DNA from 4 places in the Ensifer sp. Root954 genome. Region 4 is predicted to be linked to each of the others. Evidence: predicted binding sites of a transcription regulator. Region 4 holds the regulator's gene; each other region holds the start of a gene.

Region 1 (3,367 bases), 240 kb from region 4:
GGGCAGGATCGCCTGGTTGGCGCGGTTGCGCGCCTGCTTCGCCGAGCCGCCTGCTGAGTCCCCTTCGACGATGAAGAGTTCGGCGCCTTCAGCGGTGTTCTGCGAGCAGTCGGCAAGCTTGCCTGGCAGGCGCAGCTTGCGCACGGCCGTCTTGCGGTTGACTTCCTTTTCCTTGCGCCGGCGCACGCGCTCCTCGGCGCGCTCGACCACCCAGTCGAGCAGCTTGTCGGCCTCGGCCGGATTGTCGGTAAGGTAGTGGTCGAAGGGGTCACGCAGCGCATTTTCGACGATGCGTTGTGCTTCGACGGTCGCTAGTTTGTCCTTGGTCTGGCCGACGAATTCCGGTTCGCGGATGAACACCGACAGCATTCCGGCGGCCGAGATCATCACGTCATCCGTGGTGATGAGCGCTGCACGCTTGTTCTGCTTCAGCTCGGCATAGTTCTTCAGTCCCTTGGTCAGCGCGATGCGGAAGCCCGCCTCGTGCGTACCGCCCTCAGGCGTCGGAATCGTGTTGCAGTAGGAATGAACCTGCTGGTCGCCGCCATACCAAGTGACCGCCCATTCGAGTGAACCGTGACCGTTGGCCTTCTCCGATTTGCCGGCAAAGATCTCGCGGGTAACGGTGAATTCCTTGCCGAGCGTCGCCGCCAGATAGTCCTTCAGGCCGCCAGGGAAGTGAAAGACGGCCTTGTCCGGGATCTCCGAACCTTCCTGCAGCAATGACGGATCGCAGGACCAGCGGATCTCGACGCCACCGAAGAGATAGGCTTTCGAGCGCGCCATGCGGAAAAGCCGGCCGGGCTCGAAATGCGCGTGCGGTCCGAAAATATCCGGGTCCGGATGGAAGCGGACGCGCGTGCCGCGGCGATTGTGCACGTCGCCGAGTTCCTCGAGCCCGCCCTGCGGAATGCCTCGGGAGAAGCGCTGGCGATAGAGCTTGCGATTGCGGGCGACCTCGACTTCGAGCGCGTCGGAGAGCGCGTTGACGACGGAAACGCCGACGCCGTGCAGACCGCCCGAGGTCTCGTAGGCCTTGCCATCGAACTTGCCGCCGGCATGGAGCACCGTCATGACGACTTCGAGCGTCGACTTGCCGGGGAATTTCGGATGGTTTTCGACCGGGATGCCGCGGCCGTTGTCGGTGACCGTCAGGAACCCGTCCGCGTCGAGATGGACCTCGATGAAGTTCGCATGGCCGGCGACCGCTTCGTCCATCGAGTTGTCGATGACTTCGGCAAAGAGATGGTGGAGCGCCTTCTCGTCGGTGCCGCCGATATACATGCCCGGACGACGACGGACCGGCTCAAGGCCCTCGAGCACCTCGATCGCCGACGCATCGTAATCGCTGCCATCGCTGCCTTTCGGGGCAGGGCGCGGCTCTTCGCGCGCGATGGGGGCTGCAGCCACGGCCGGCTTGGCGCTCGGCTGTACGGCCTTCGGTTGCTCGGGCATTGAGAAGAGGTCGCTGTTGTCGTCCATGGGGCCGTTCGGATCGTTCCTGTCGTTCGGGAATGCCAGAGGCCATAGCAAGCCCCAGGCTCTGCCGCCATCCCCCGGCGGTCGAATCACCTGAATTCTGCCAGACTCTCACAGGATACGCGAACAAAAGGAGAATTTCTGGCGCCGGCCGCCGATGATTTTTCGCACGAACGGCCGTGTTTCGGGCCAAGTGTTGCTTTGCGGTGCGGCCAATGGCAAGGCTTGCGGCGAAAGAGGGAGCCCGTCATTTGGCCGTGTCCACAGTTGTTTTTCCGTTTCGTGCCTGCCTGTTCGCCCTGGCCTTGGCAATTGCCGCCTCGCCGGCAGAGGCGCAGACGCTCAAGCCCTACAAGGACGATCTGTTCTCCTATGCCAAGGTGCTTGGCCAGGAGGATGGCGGTGACGATCTGACGATCGACTACCAGGAACTGCGGGATATCAACGAACGCGACGAAATCCCCGAACGCCGGGTGAAGCGCGCCTATGTGTCGCTTGGCGTGAAGAACGAGCAGGCCAATGAAACGCTCGATATCGGTGGCCGCGCGCTCGACGTGACCCGTGTCGGCCCCGATCGCGGCGCCGGCTTCTCGGTCATCTTCATCCATGGCCGCGGCGGCGACCGTCGGCTCGGTGCCAACGACTTTTCCTTCGGTGGAAACTTCAACCGGCTGAAGAACCTCGCCGTCGCAAATGGCGGCGTCTATTACGCCCCGAGCGTCCGGTCCTTCGATACGGCAGGTGCCGCCGATATCGCCGGCCTGGTTCGATACGCGTCCGAACGTTCCGGAGGCCGTCCGGTCGTGCTCGCCTGCGCCTCGATGGGAAGCTTCATCTGCTGGGGTGTCTCTCGCGACGCCTCCGCCGTCGCAGCACTCTCCGGCATGATGGTCATGGGCGGCGTCAGTGATCCGGACTTCACGAAAAGTGCCGCCTACAAGGCGAAGCTGCCGATGTTCTTCAGCCATGGAAGCCGTGACAGCGTCTATCCCGCCGAAGGCCAGAAGGCGCTCTATCGCTCTCTCAAGGCCAAGGGCTATCCGACGCGCTTCGTGCTTTTCGAAACCGGCTCGCACGGAACGCCAGTGCGCATGACCGACTGGCGCGATGCGCTGAACTGGATCGGCAGCCGCTAATGCATGTCGCGCAAAAGTGTGCAGCGGTTTTGCGGCAGCGACATGCATCAAAACAAGAGCCTAAGGCCTAGCGTGTGAATCTTCGTTCACGCGACAGGCGATAGGCGTCGCCCTGCTGCTGTGGATTTGTTAACCAGCCCGCCAATTTGCGAGCGAAACCAAGGCCTACGTTTCCACTCTGGAAAGTTGAAGTCGTGATGATACCGGCAACTATGGCTGGGATGGACTTCATGGACGCGCGAACCGAGACACGGCACATTCCGCTGTGTGTGGATCTTGACGGCACTTTGCTGGCCGCCGACACCCTGTGGGAAGGGGCGGCGATCATCCTGCTGCGCAATCCGCTGATGCTGTTTCCGATGCTGGTCTGGCTGGCAAAAGGTAAGGCACGCCTGAAGCACGAAGTGGCCCTTAGATCCGGCCGCCGTGCGGAAGACTGGCCTTATCGGCAGGCCGTCATCGACCGGCTCATGGAGGAAAAGAAGAGCGGGCGAGAACTCGTGCTCGTCACCGGCGCAGCACCGTCCGTCGCAAAAGACATTGCCGCCCATGTCGGCATGTTCTCCTCGGTCATGCATTCGACCGACGCGCTCAACCTGACGAGCAGCAACAAGCGCCGGGCGCTGGTAGAGCGGTACGGCGACGGCGCCTTCGACTACATGGGCAACAGCCGTGACGATATCGCCGTCTTTGAGGTGGCACGCCGCGCGATCGTGGTCTCGCCCGATGCGGCCGCGGAAAAATGGCGTCGC
Region 2 (3,367 bases), on a different contig from region 4:
ACTTTCTCCTGCTCGTATCCATTCATGAACAATAGCCTGATGGAGTTTGTCTGGGCCTCCTGGCGGCCCGCAACACTACCGGAATTGATCTCTGTATGGCCGGCACGCACCGGTCCCGATCATCGAAGCGGCTGGTGGCTTCCAGATCTGGAGGAATTGCGGGTTTCCAGGAAACAGGCCCGAACTCAAGAGCGCCGGCGCGCGGCATCCCGTTCTCATCGGGCGATTGCCGACGCGGGACGACCAAATGCACATTGATCGCTTTTGAAACAGGCAAAAGGTCATTCTCTGCTGACACGCCACACGACATTGCCGACATCGTCGGCAACCAGCAAACTACCCGTCTTATCGATTGCCACGCCGGCCGGGCGCCCCATGGCGCTGCCGCCTTTGCCGACGAACCCGGTGAGGACATCTTTTGGCCGGCCGCTGGGCTTGCCATTCAAAAACGGGACGAAGATGACCTTGTAGCCGCTGGGTACGCTTCGGTTCCAGGAGCCATGCTGTCCAACGAATGCGCCGTTCGAATAGGTGGGGCCGAGCGACGAGCCCCTCGAGAACACCAGTCCCAATGATGCCGTGTGGGCGCCCAGCGCGTAGTCGGCCTTGATGGCCCTTGCGACGAGGTCAGGACGCTGCGGCCTGACGCGGGTGTCGACGTTCTGGCCGAAGTAGCTGTAGGGCCAGCCATAGAAGGCGCCATCGCGCACGGATGTCATGTAGTCCGGGACGAGATCGTCACCGAGTTCGTCGCGTTCGTTGACCGCGACCCACAGCTTTCCATTCTGAGGGTTCCAGGAGAGCCCGTTGGGATTACGCAGGCCCGAGGCGAAGGGGCGCATGTGGCCGCTTGCCTTGTCGATCTCGAGCACGGCTGCACGGTGCCGTTCGACGGCCATGCCGTTTTCGGCAACATTGCTGTTGGAGCCGACCGTAACGTAGAGCTTGCGGCCGTCCGGGCTTGCGATCACATCCTTGGTCCAATGGTGATTGAGATCGCCGGCCGGTAGATCCGCGATCTTTTGCGGCGGCGCCGTGATCCGGGTCTGTCCGTTCGAATAGGGGAAGGCGACGAGAGCGTCGGTGTTGGCGACATAGAGCTTGCCCCGCGACAGCGTCATGCCGAAAGGCGAGTTGAGACCTTCGGCGAACGTGGTCCGCAGGTCGGCCACCCCGTCGCCATCGGTGTCGCGAAGCAGCGTGATCCTGTTTGCGCTTGGTGTGGCGGCGCCAGCGCGCTTCATGGCCGCGCTCATGAAGACCTTCTTCAGGCTGAAGCCCTCGTCGTGTTTGGCCGGAGCATTGCTTTCGGCCACCAGAACGTCACCGTTGGGAAGGACGCGCAGCCAGCGCGGATGGTCAAAATTCGTCGCAAAGGCGTTGACCTTCAATCCTTTGGCAGCGAGTGGATGTTCTCCGCCCCGCCACCCGGTCGCATCGGCGATGTTGACCGTCGGGATCACGGTTGGGCGTGGTTTTGGCAGAACCGGATCCGAACCGTATCCAACCTTGCCGGTGTTGCTCGCTGTCTGCCTGGCTGAGACGTTGGCGCAACCCGCCAGTAAAGCTGCGGTTAGGAGGATGACGACTGCCGCACACGGGAAACGGTTTTGCATTGGAAGGCCTCCGCAGGGATTGGCCCATCTCATCGTGAGACGCAACGGCGCCTCGCAACATTCCAACCACAAAACAGCAAGGGTTGCGACTTGTTCCCGGCGGTAGGAACGTTTGAAGAACTTTCCCCTGTCACAATGCCTGTAAGCGGCCTATAAGACACGAATGGTTCAGCGAGCTGGAAGTGCAGATCTCCCTCTTCATGGCGGCAGGGTTCCCCCGTGGCTCGGCGATCGCATGACGAAGCTCGGGACGATCATCGCCGAAGCCATCGTCATCGAATACGGCCGTGACGAGTTTCTGCGCCGTCTGGCCCATCCTTTCTGGTTCCAGTCCTTCGGCTGCGTCATGGGCATGGATTGGCACTCATCCGGCATCACCACCAGCGTCATCGGCGCTCTCAAGCGCGGTCTCGCTCCTCGTTCGCAGGATCTCGGGATAAGCGTCTGCGGCGGTCGCGGACGACATTCGCGGCAGACGCCAGACGAACTGATCGCCATCGGCAACCGCGTCGGCATCGATGGTGCCGGCCTTGCGGCCACCAGCCGGCTTGTTGCAAAGGTCGATAGTGCCGCGGTCCAGGACGGCTTCGACCTCTACCTGCACGGTTTCATCGTCGCTGACGATGGTAAATGGGTGGTGGTACAGCAAGGCATGAACGGCGATAAACGCCAGGCCCGGCGCTATCATTGGTTGTCGGAGGGCGTTTCCAGCTTCGTCGACTCTCCCCATGCCGCGATCGAGGGAAAAGGTCAGGGGGAAATCGTCAATCTCGCAGACAGACGGGCTGCCGCATCACGCCACGGGCAGCTTGAGCTTTTGGCATCGCTTGGGCCTGACCGAATTGTCCGGGAAGTCGTCGCTATGGATCCGAAGGTTAAACCGAAGGAGGCCGATCAGCCGTTGCTCCCACATCTCGTGATGCCGGCACATCACGACGTACGGGAGGAAAACGTCAACATGCGACGGCTGCATGCGACACTTTCTGCGGCTGCCGATCGCGGGCCGGAAGATTTCGAGCAGCTTTTGATGGTTCCGGGCGTCGGTGCCCGCACGGTCAACGCGCTCGCGATGGTGGCTGAAGTCGTTCATGGCGCGCCTTGCCGTTTCGCCGATCCGGCCCGGTTTTCGCTTGCGCACGGTGGCAAGGACCGCCATCCGTTTCCCGTGCCCCTCAAGGTGTACGACCACACGATCGCGGTCATGCGATCGGCCGTGACGAAAGCGCGGCTCGGACTTGGCGAGGAACTGGAGGCGCTGAAGCGTCTTGACGACCAGGCACGGCAGCTCGAAAGATACGCCACCGGCCCGGACCTCAAGGAAATTGTTGCCGGAGAGTTTCGCCACTCGCCCGAATGGGGCGGTCGCAGTGTGTTTGGATGGGAGGAGACTGGCGGATCGGCCGAGCAGAAGTCGCTGGAACCGACGCCGTCGAACGCTCACCGTCAGGCACGCTAGAAAATCGAGTGGCCGGCGCTGGTTCAGCGAGATGAGCTTCAGTCGAGGGGCGGGAGCGAGATATTCCTTGGGGAAGGATGCCTTAGCCGATCTTCTCTCCCACCTCCAATAGATAAGCGTCATAGCCGAACAACAAATCCTGGCTCAGGTCCTTGCCGTCGAACCGCGCTATAAAGTCGTCAAGGTCGGCCTGACGCGAGAAGCCCATCGCCATGGCAGACATGCTTTCGATGTCGCCCTCTTCGTCCTCGTAAGTCGCGCTCATCTCCAGGACACCCAACCGATCGAAGTTCGC
Region 3 (3,367 bases), on a different contig from region 4:
TCCGACTATGGTCAGGGCGATCTTGCTGCAGCGCTTGCGGCCAATCCCGACGCCATCCTGTTGCCGAAGGTCGAAAGCCCGGCGGATATCCAGGCGGCGGCCGACTGGCTCGACGAGAACGATGCGCCGGAGACGCTGCGCCTATGGGCAATGATCGAGACGCCACGCGGGGTGATCAACGCGCCGGCAATCGCCGAGGCCGGCCGTACCTTCAGTGGCAGGCTCGATTGTTTCGTCGTCGGCCTCAACGACCTGCGCAAGGAGACCGGCGTTCCGGATCGTCCGGGCCGGCCCTATCTCATCCCCTGGCTGATGCAGATCCTGCTTGCCGCGCGCGGCGGCGGGCTCGATGTCATCGACGCCGTGTTCAACGATTTCCGCGATGGTGCCGGTTTCGACGAGGAATGCCGGCAGGGCCGCGACATGGGTTATGACGGCAAAATGCTGATCCATCCAGCGCAGATCGGCCCGGCGAACGAGCGCTTCGGCGTCGATCAGATCGCCGTCGACGAGGCGCGCGCGATCATCGCCGCCTTCGCGCTGCCCGAAAACGTCGGCAAGGGCGTCATCAACCTCAGCGGGCGGATGGTCGAGCGGCTGCACCTCGACCAGGCCGTCACGCTTGCCGCCAAGGCGGACCTCATCGAAAAACGAAAGACAAGATCTTGAAACTCTTCCGCTTCCTGACCGGCCCTGACGACGCTTCCTTCTGCCACAAGGTGACGGCGGCGCTAAACCAGGGCTGGAGCCTGCATGGCTCGCCCACCTATGCTTTCAATGCCGACACGCAGCACATGCAGTGCGGCCAGGCGGTGGTGAAGGAGGTCGAAGGCAAGGAATACACCCCGGATATCAAGCTGTCGGAGCAGTAGTCGAGGCTGTTTGCCGTCGCGCAGGTTTGCCCCTCTCCTCGGGTTTAGCCCGAGGACTAACCCTCTCCCTGCAGGCGGGGCGAGGGGACGCGGTTGATGCTCACAATCGGCGTGTGAGGCCTGCTTTCTGGAATCGGTCGTGCTCCGATTGGGATGCAAACGGTATCGCGAGTTTCCTTCGCCCCGCCTGCGGGGAGAAGGTGCTGGCAGGCGGATGAGGGGCTTCCTCACCGCGCGGATGAGGGGCGGTCCTCACCGCGCGATGATAGGCAAATGAAGTGTCAGCCGCCGACGTGCTCGACGCTGGCCTCGATCCGTTCCATGTCGTCGTCGGAGAGGCCGAAATGGTGGCCGATCTCGTGGATCAGCACGTGGGTGATGATGTCGCCCAGCGTCTCCTCGTTCTCGGCCCAATAGTCGATGATCGGGCGGCGGTAGAGGGTGATGCGGTTCGGAAACTGGCCGGTTTCCATGGTGAAGCGTTCGCTGATGCCGCGGCCTTCGAAGAGGCCGAGCAGGTCGAAAGGCGTTTCCAGCGCCATGTCCTCGAAAACGTCGTCGCTCGGGAAGTCGGCAACTTCGATGATAAGGTCGGTCGTCAGCTGGCGGAATTCCTGCGGCAGGTGGCCATAGGCCTCCAGCGCAAGCTGCTCGAAAGTGGTAAGCGTCGGTGCGTGGCGTTCCCGCCAATCATCGGTCTGGTCAATGCGGGCCATAGGCACTCCTTGTTGCCCTCCATATAGCGATTTTGCCTTTGTTTTTCGAGTGTTGAATTCCTTGACCACAGGGACAGGAATAAATTCTTAGAATTGGCTGTTGACTCATTTAGGAAGCTCTGGAATCTAATAGAACATAACATGAACATTCTGATGGGAGTTGACCGTCATGGCCGACACAGCCGTGCAGCGGGAGACGGTACTTTCGCTCCGAGAAACCATAGCCAGGATCGAAAACCGTCGGCTTCCGGGCGTCGTGCGCGCCGCCAAGGCGGCCGATCCCGGCGGCTTCCGTCAACGGGAAGAAGACGAGCCTGGCCGCAAGGCGCTGGCGCTCGGCGTTCCCGATCTGGACGACCTTCTCGAAGGCGGCCTGCCGCTCGAAGGCATGACGGAAATCCGCAATGCCGAGACGCGCGATGCCGGTGCAGCCGCCGGTTTTGCCGCAGCACTCAGCGTGCTCTGTCAACGGGCGCGGCTTGAAAAGGGCGAGCCGGCCGCCCCCGTTCTCTGGATCAGCCAGTCGATGGCTTCCACCGAGGCGGGCATGCCCTATGGGCTGGGCCTGAAGGCCTTTGGTCTCGATGTCCGCGGCCTCGTCTTCAGCCTGCCACGCACGATAAAGGATGCGCTCTGGATCGCCGAGGCCGCGCTTTCCGTGCCGAGCTTCTGTGCCGTCATCCTTGAAATTCGCGGCAACCCGGCTGCCCTGGCACTCAGCGAGAGCCGACGCCTGCATGTGCGCTCGCGCGCTGGCCATGTCCCCCTTCTGCTTCTGCGCCAATCCGGACACGAGGAGGCGAGCAGCGCCTTCTTCCGCTTCCTCGTCGAGCCAGCGCCGGCGCGCGAGCGACCGCTACCGGATGGATCGATGCTTCGCGGCAGCATCGGCCATCCCGTCTTTCACGTCATTGCCGAGAAGAGCAGGGCTCCTGCGCCGCTCGGCTTCTTCCTGGAGTGGAACCCCCATGACCGCCGCCTTTACCCCGTCGAGCCCCTACCAGCCGCTGCTGCGGCAGATCCAGAACCAGCGCATTCTGTCGCTCGCCTTTCCGCATCTTCCGGCCGATCGGGTCGCGCGCAAGCGCTGGGGGAACTCGTGGCTTTCCCGCGGGCGTCCTGAGCATCCGCCCGTCGTCTTCGCCGACAAGGTGAAGAGCGCAATGCGTCTCGTTGCGCTCGATGGTTTCGCTGAAAGGCGTGGGTTTCATATCGGCCAGGGTGTCGCCGAGGCGCGGGCCATGTGTCCCGAGATCGACGTGCTGCCGGCCGATCCCGCCGCCGACCGGGCGCTGCTTGCAGGGCTGGCGGACTGGTGTTGCCGCTACACGCCGCTCGTCGCGCTCGATGGCGACAGCGGCCTCTTTCTCGACATTACCGGCTGCGCCCATCTTCTCGGCGGGGAAAAAGCGCTGCTCGACGATCTGCTCGCTCGCCTTTTCCATCTGGGGGTCGAGGCCCGGGCGGCGATCTCTTCGTCCGCCGGGCTCTCCTGGGCGGTGGCGCGTTTCGGCTCCGACGCTATCCTTGCCGAGGACGAGGCGGCGCGGGCGCTGGCACCCTTGCCGATGGCGGCGCTGCGGCTGCCGCAGGAAACGATCGAAACACTCGGCCGGGTCGGGCTCAAGCAGATCGGCGACCTGATCGAGGCGCCGCGCGCACCGCTCGCCCGCCGGTTCGGCGCAACCCTGCTTCTGCGTCTCGACCAGGCGCTCGGGCGCGAGGACGAGCCGCTGTCGCCACGGTTGCCCGTCGCTGCCCTTTCGGTCGAACGCCGTC
Region 4 (3,367 bases):
TCATGGCCCTTGCATCGCGATCGGAAACGAAGCCGAAGCCTCAGCGCGCGGTTCCTGAAGCGCAGGAGCGCGTTGCGCAGCAGGCGGATAGGCACAAACCAAATCCGAAGCCCAACCCGGCGACGAAGGTTGTCCTGGCCGCCCCGGTGCCGTCGGTGAATGTCGGCGTCACGCCGCCAACCCCTCTCGTGCGGCCCAATGAAGAGGTGAAGACGGCATCCATCCGTACCGATCAGTTCTATTTTTGCGGCATTCGCAACGACAACTGCGTGATCGATGGCGCGACCTTCGTCTTCCATGGCGAGACGATCCGCGTCGCCGATGTCGATGCACCGCGAATCCGCCAGGCAAGCTGCGACAAGGAGCGTTCGCGCGGCTTCTACGCCAAGCAGCGCCTGCGCGAATTGCTGAATGCAGGCGACTTCAGGCTGATCTCGGCGGGAGGGCGATCAGATGCCAAGGCCGGCGAGAAACTGCGCCTGGTCACCCGCGGTGACCAATCTCTTGGACGTGTACTCGTTTCCGAGGGGCTCGTGCGGCCGTGGGAAGGGCGCCCGACGCCCTGGTGCTGAGATCAGCTGGGAGACGATCGGCGGACATCGTCGATCGTTCTGTGGAAAGTATCCGTCCTGCAATTCGACGGCGCGTTTTTCAGAAAATGCCTCTTGCGGTTTTTCTGCAATCATTCTAAATCCGCGCCAACGCTTGGTTATCCGAGCTGTGAGGCCTCGTGGCGGAGTGGTGACGCAGAGGACTGCAAATCCTTGTACCCCGGTTCAATTCCGGGCGAGGCCTCCAATAATCTCACCTCGTTAAATTTGGTTTGGCGTTCTGCCTTAGGGCAGCGCGGTAAAATTCGCGACACGTCCGCGCAAGCCACGTCTCCTATGCCTCCGTCGGATCTTATCGCTTCGGTGAATTCGGTAGAGGGGGAACGATGACTCCGCTGAGATCAACCGCATCGGTAGCGTCCGTCAACATTAAGAACGGAGGCAATGGCATCAATGAAAAAGAGACTGATCCTGACGGCGTTGGCGTGTTTTGCGGCGACCGCTATGGAGGCGCGCGCGGACGACCTGGTTTTCCAGCTGAAGAACAACACCGGCGCGGTACTGACGAATTTCTATACGTCGCCGGTCGGCGTCAATGAATGGGAAGACGATGTTTTCGGTCGGCAGGTCCTGAACCCCGGCGAGAGCATGGAGATCACCATTGCCGACGGGCGGGACGTCTGCAAATACGACATGCGATTCGAATTCGAGGAAGGCTCGGCCCTCGATACGACCGAGGACACGCAGGATCTCTGCGAACTCGGCGAATACACGATCCACGAATAAGCGATCTGGATTTCAGGTCGCCTTAAATGGAAAGAGCCTCGCCACTTTCAGTGGCGAGGCTCTTTTGATTCGGCGTTCTGCCTGGAATTCAATGGTAGCGGCGGATCAGCCCGACGAGCTTGCCCTGGATTTTCACGCGATCCGGTCCGAAAATGCGCGTCTCGTAGGCGGGGTTGGCCGCTTCGAGCGCAATCGACGCGCCCTTGCGACGGAAGCGCTTCAGCGTCGCTTCCTCGTCGTCCACGAGCGCCACGATGATGTCGCCGGGATTGGCCGAGTTGCCGTTGCGGATGATCACCGTGTCGCCATCGAAGATGCCGGCCTCGATCATCGAATCGCCCTTTACTTCGAGGGCGTAATGCTCGCCGCTGCCGATCATGTCGAGCGGAACGGTAATGTCATGGGTGTTGTTCTGGATCGCCGAGATCGGCACGCCGGCAGCGATGCGGCCCATCACCGGGACGGAAACAGACGTGCTTTCGGCGACCGGCGCCGGCTTCGGCGTGGCAGGAGCGGCGGCCGGCGGCTTTCCGAGGCTGCCCTCGATCACGCTCGGCGAGAAGCCTCTGCGCGGCTGTTGCTGGCCGGCGGCGTAGGCTTCCGGAAGCTTGATGACTTCGAGCGCGCGCGCCCGGTTCGGCAACCGGCGAATGAACCCGCGTTCTTCGAGCGCCGTGATCAAACGGTGAATGCCGGACTTCGACGCCAGGTCGAGCGCATCCTTCATTTCATCGAAAGACGGCGGTACGCCCGACTCCTTCATGCGTTCGTGGATGAACAGAAGCAATTCCTGTTGCTTGCGGGTCAGCATGGCACGTCGCTCCAGAGGCGTGAAACAAATCAAGAACAGACACTATCTGTTCCATATGTGTTCCGCAAGTGCCTAAAATTCCGTGAATTCAGGCAATTGGCTGCTTCTGTGGGGGTCGATTGGTCACTTTTGCGGGAGCGGGGCGGTTTTCGGCGACGGTTGCGTCCCAAAACAGCGCCGGGCAGGCCGGTCGCGCGCGTGATTCGAACGAATCGCGGCTCTCTTCGCGGAGAGACTTAAGTCGCTTGCGAGGCCGAGCAGGCGTCTTCGAACTCCTTCACCGTCTCGGCGCTGTTGTCTTCCGGAAGCACTGCGTCGGCCGCATCGGTCGCAACGGGCGTATCGCCGTCATAAACGAAGGACTGGATGTAGAACGCGAGCGCGCCCTTCCAAACATTGCGTCCATCGATCTGATGGCACGGTACGGCCCGTTCGAAATCGGTCTGGAGTTCATCCACCGTCGCGGCACTGAGCTTGACGTCAGGCATATTGGGCGATGCGACTATCGAAGCGAGAAGCAGGGCGGCAAGCACGGTGATCGTCCACTTGATGAAGGGGTGGGACTAAGGGTTGGTAAACGATGTGAACCGCGCTTTCGTTCCGAAGTCCAGCAAGCATGGCGATCACTCTGCCATGTTCAACAGCTCTTTGCCCGCAGGCTGTGGCTGATTTGCGCCAGCCGCTCCATCTCGACCTCGTCTCGGCCGTTCTTCATGGACCGGCGCGGAGAATGCATCGGAGCTGCCAGCTTTCGCATCGGGCCTGGGGCGCGCAAAAATCCCTGCGGGGAAGGGCCTTCACCGTCTCGACAGGCCTCTAAAAAAAGATAACTTTGCGTGGAAAGTGGGGTGGTTGCATGCATAGATTGTCGTTGGTGGTGCTCGGCCTGTTGCTCACGGCTGGAGCGGCGTCTGCCGAAGAAGGGCGTTCGAATATCTGGAAACGGATCAACGCCTGGACGGTGGGATCCGATCCTTCCCTGGGAGGCTCGTGTTACGCGGCGACGAGCTATGACGCCGGCGCTATCCTTCGTATCGGCTTTTATCCGCGGGGATCGACGAACCTGGCGTTTCTTTCGATCGGCAATGCCGAATGGAAATCCATCGAGCCGCAGCGGGAATACGATGTTGCCTTGCAGCTCGACCGTGGTCGTCAGTGGCCGGCCGTTGCGTTCGGTGTTGATCTGACCGGCGCCAAGGCCCTTGTCGTCAACTTTTCC

Evidence for each region. The regulator LexA, encoded in region 4, represses DNA repair genes until DNA is damaged. The targets are predictions, from matches to a motif close to TGTTCNNNNTGTGTTCNG.
Region 1: the regulator LexA is predicted to act here: its motif matches at 1,602-1,619, upstream of parE (DNA topoisomerase IV subunit B).
Region 2: the regulator LexA is predicted to act here: its motif matches at 1,721-1,738, upstream of ASE71_RS28940 (DUF763 domain-containing protein).
Region 3: the regulator LexA is predicted to act here: its motif matches at 1,719-1,736, upstream of ASE71_RS36230 (ImuA family protein).

Annotation. Positions count from the first base shown of each region.
Region 1 is NZ_LMJM01000014.1:299,685-303,051, reverse strand. Features, by position in the region: gene parE (DNA topoisomerase IV subunit B) at 1-1,482, opposite strand, end outside; gene ASE71_RS08715 (alpha/beta hydrolase) at 1,695-2,615, shown strand; gene ASE71_RS08710 (UbiA family prenyltransferase) at 2,846-3,367, shown strand, end outside.
Region 2 is NZ_LMJM01000050.1:83,097-86,463, forward strand. Features, by position in the region: gene ASE71_RS35360 (hypothetical protein) at 1-258, shown strand, start outside; gene ASE71_RS28935 (PQQ-dependent sugar dehydrogenase) at 282-1,616, opposite strand; gene ASE71_RS28940 (DUF763 domain-containing protein) at 1,780-3,072, shown strand; gene ASE71_RS28945 (hypothetical protein) at 3,155-3,367, opposite strand, start outside.
Region 3 is NZ_LMJM01000022.1:269,922-273,288, forward strand. Features, by position in the region: gene ASE71_RS13305 (HpcH/HpaI aldolase/citrate lyase family protein) at 1-669, shown strand, start outside; gene ASE71_RS13310 (DUF1737 domain-containing protein) at 666-872, shown strand; gene ASE71_RS13315 (metallopeptidase family protein) at 1,154-1,588, opposite strand; gene ASE71_RS36230 (ImuA family protein) at 1,758-2,711, shown strand; gene ASE71_RS13325 (DNA polymerase Y family protein) at 2,626-3,367, shown strand, end outside.
Region 4 is NZ_LMJM01000014.1:55,890-59,256, reverse strand. Features, by position in the region: gene ASE71_RS07580 (thermonuclease family protein) at 1-572, shown strand, start outside; tRNA gene ASE71_RS07575 (tRNA-Cys) at 725-798, shown strand; gene ASE71_RS07570 (hypothetical protein) at 996-1,337, shown strand; gene lexA (transcriptional repressor LexA) at 1,426-2,148, opposite strand; gene ASE71_RS07560 (hypothetical protein) at 2,385-2,681, opposite strand; gene ASE71_RS07555 (hypothetical protein) at 3,005-3,367, shown strand, end outside.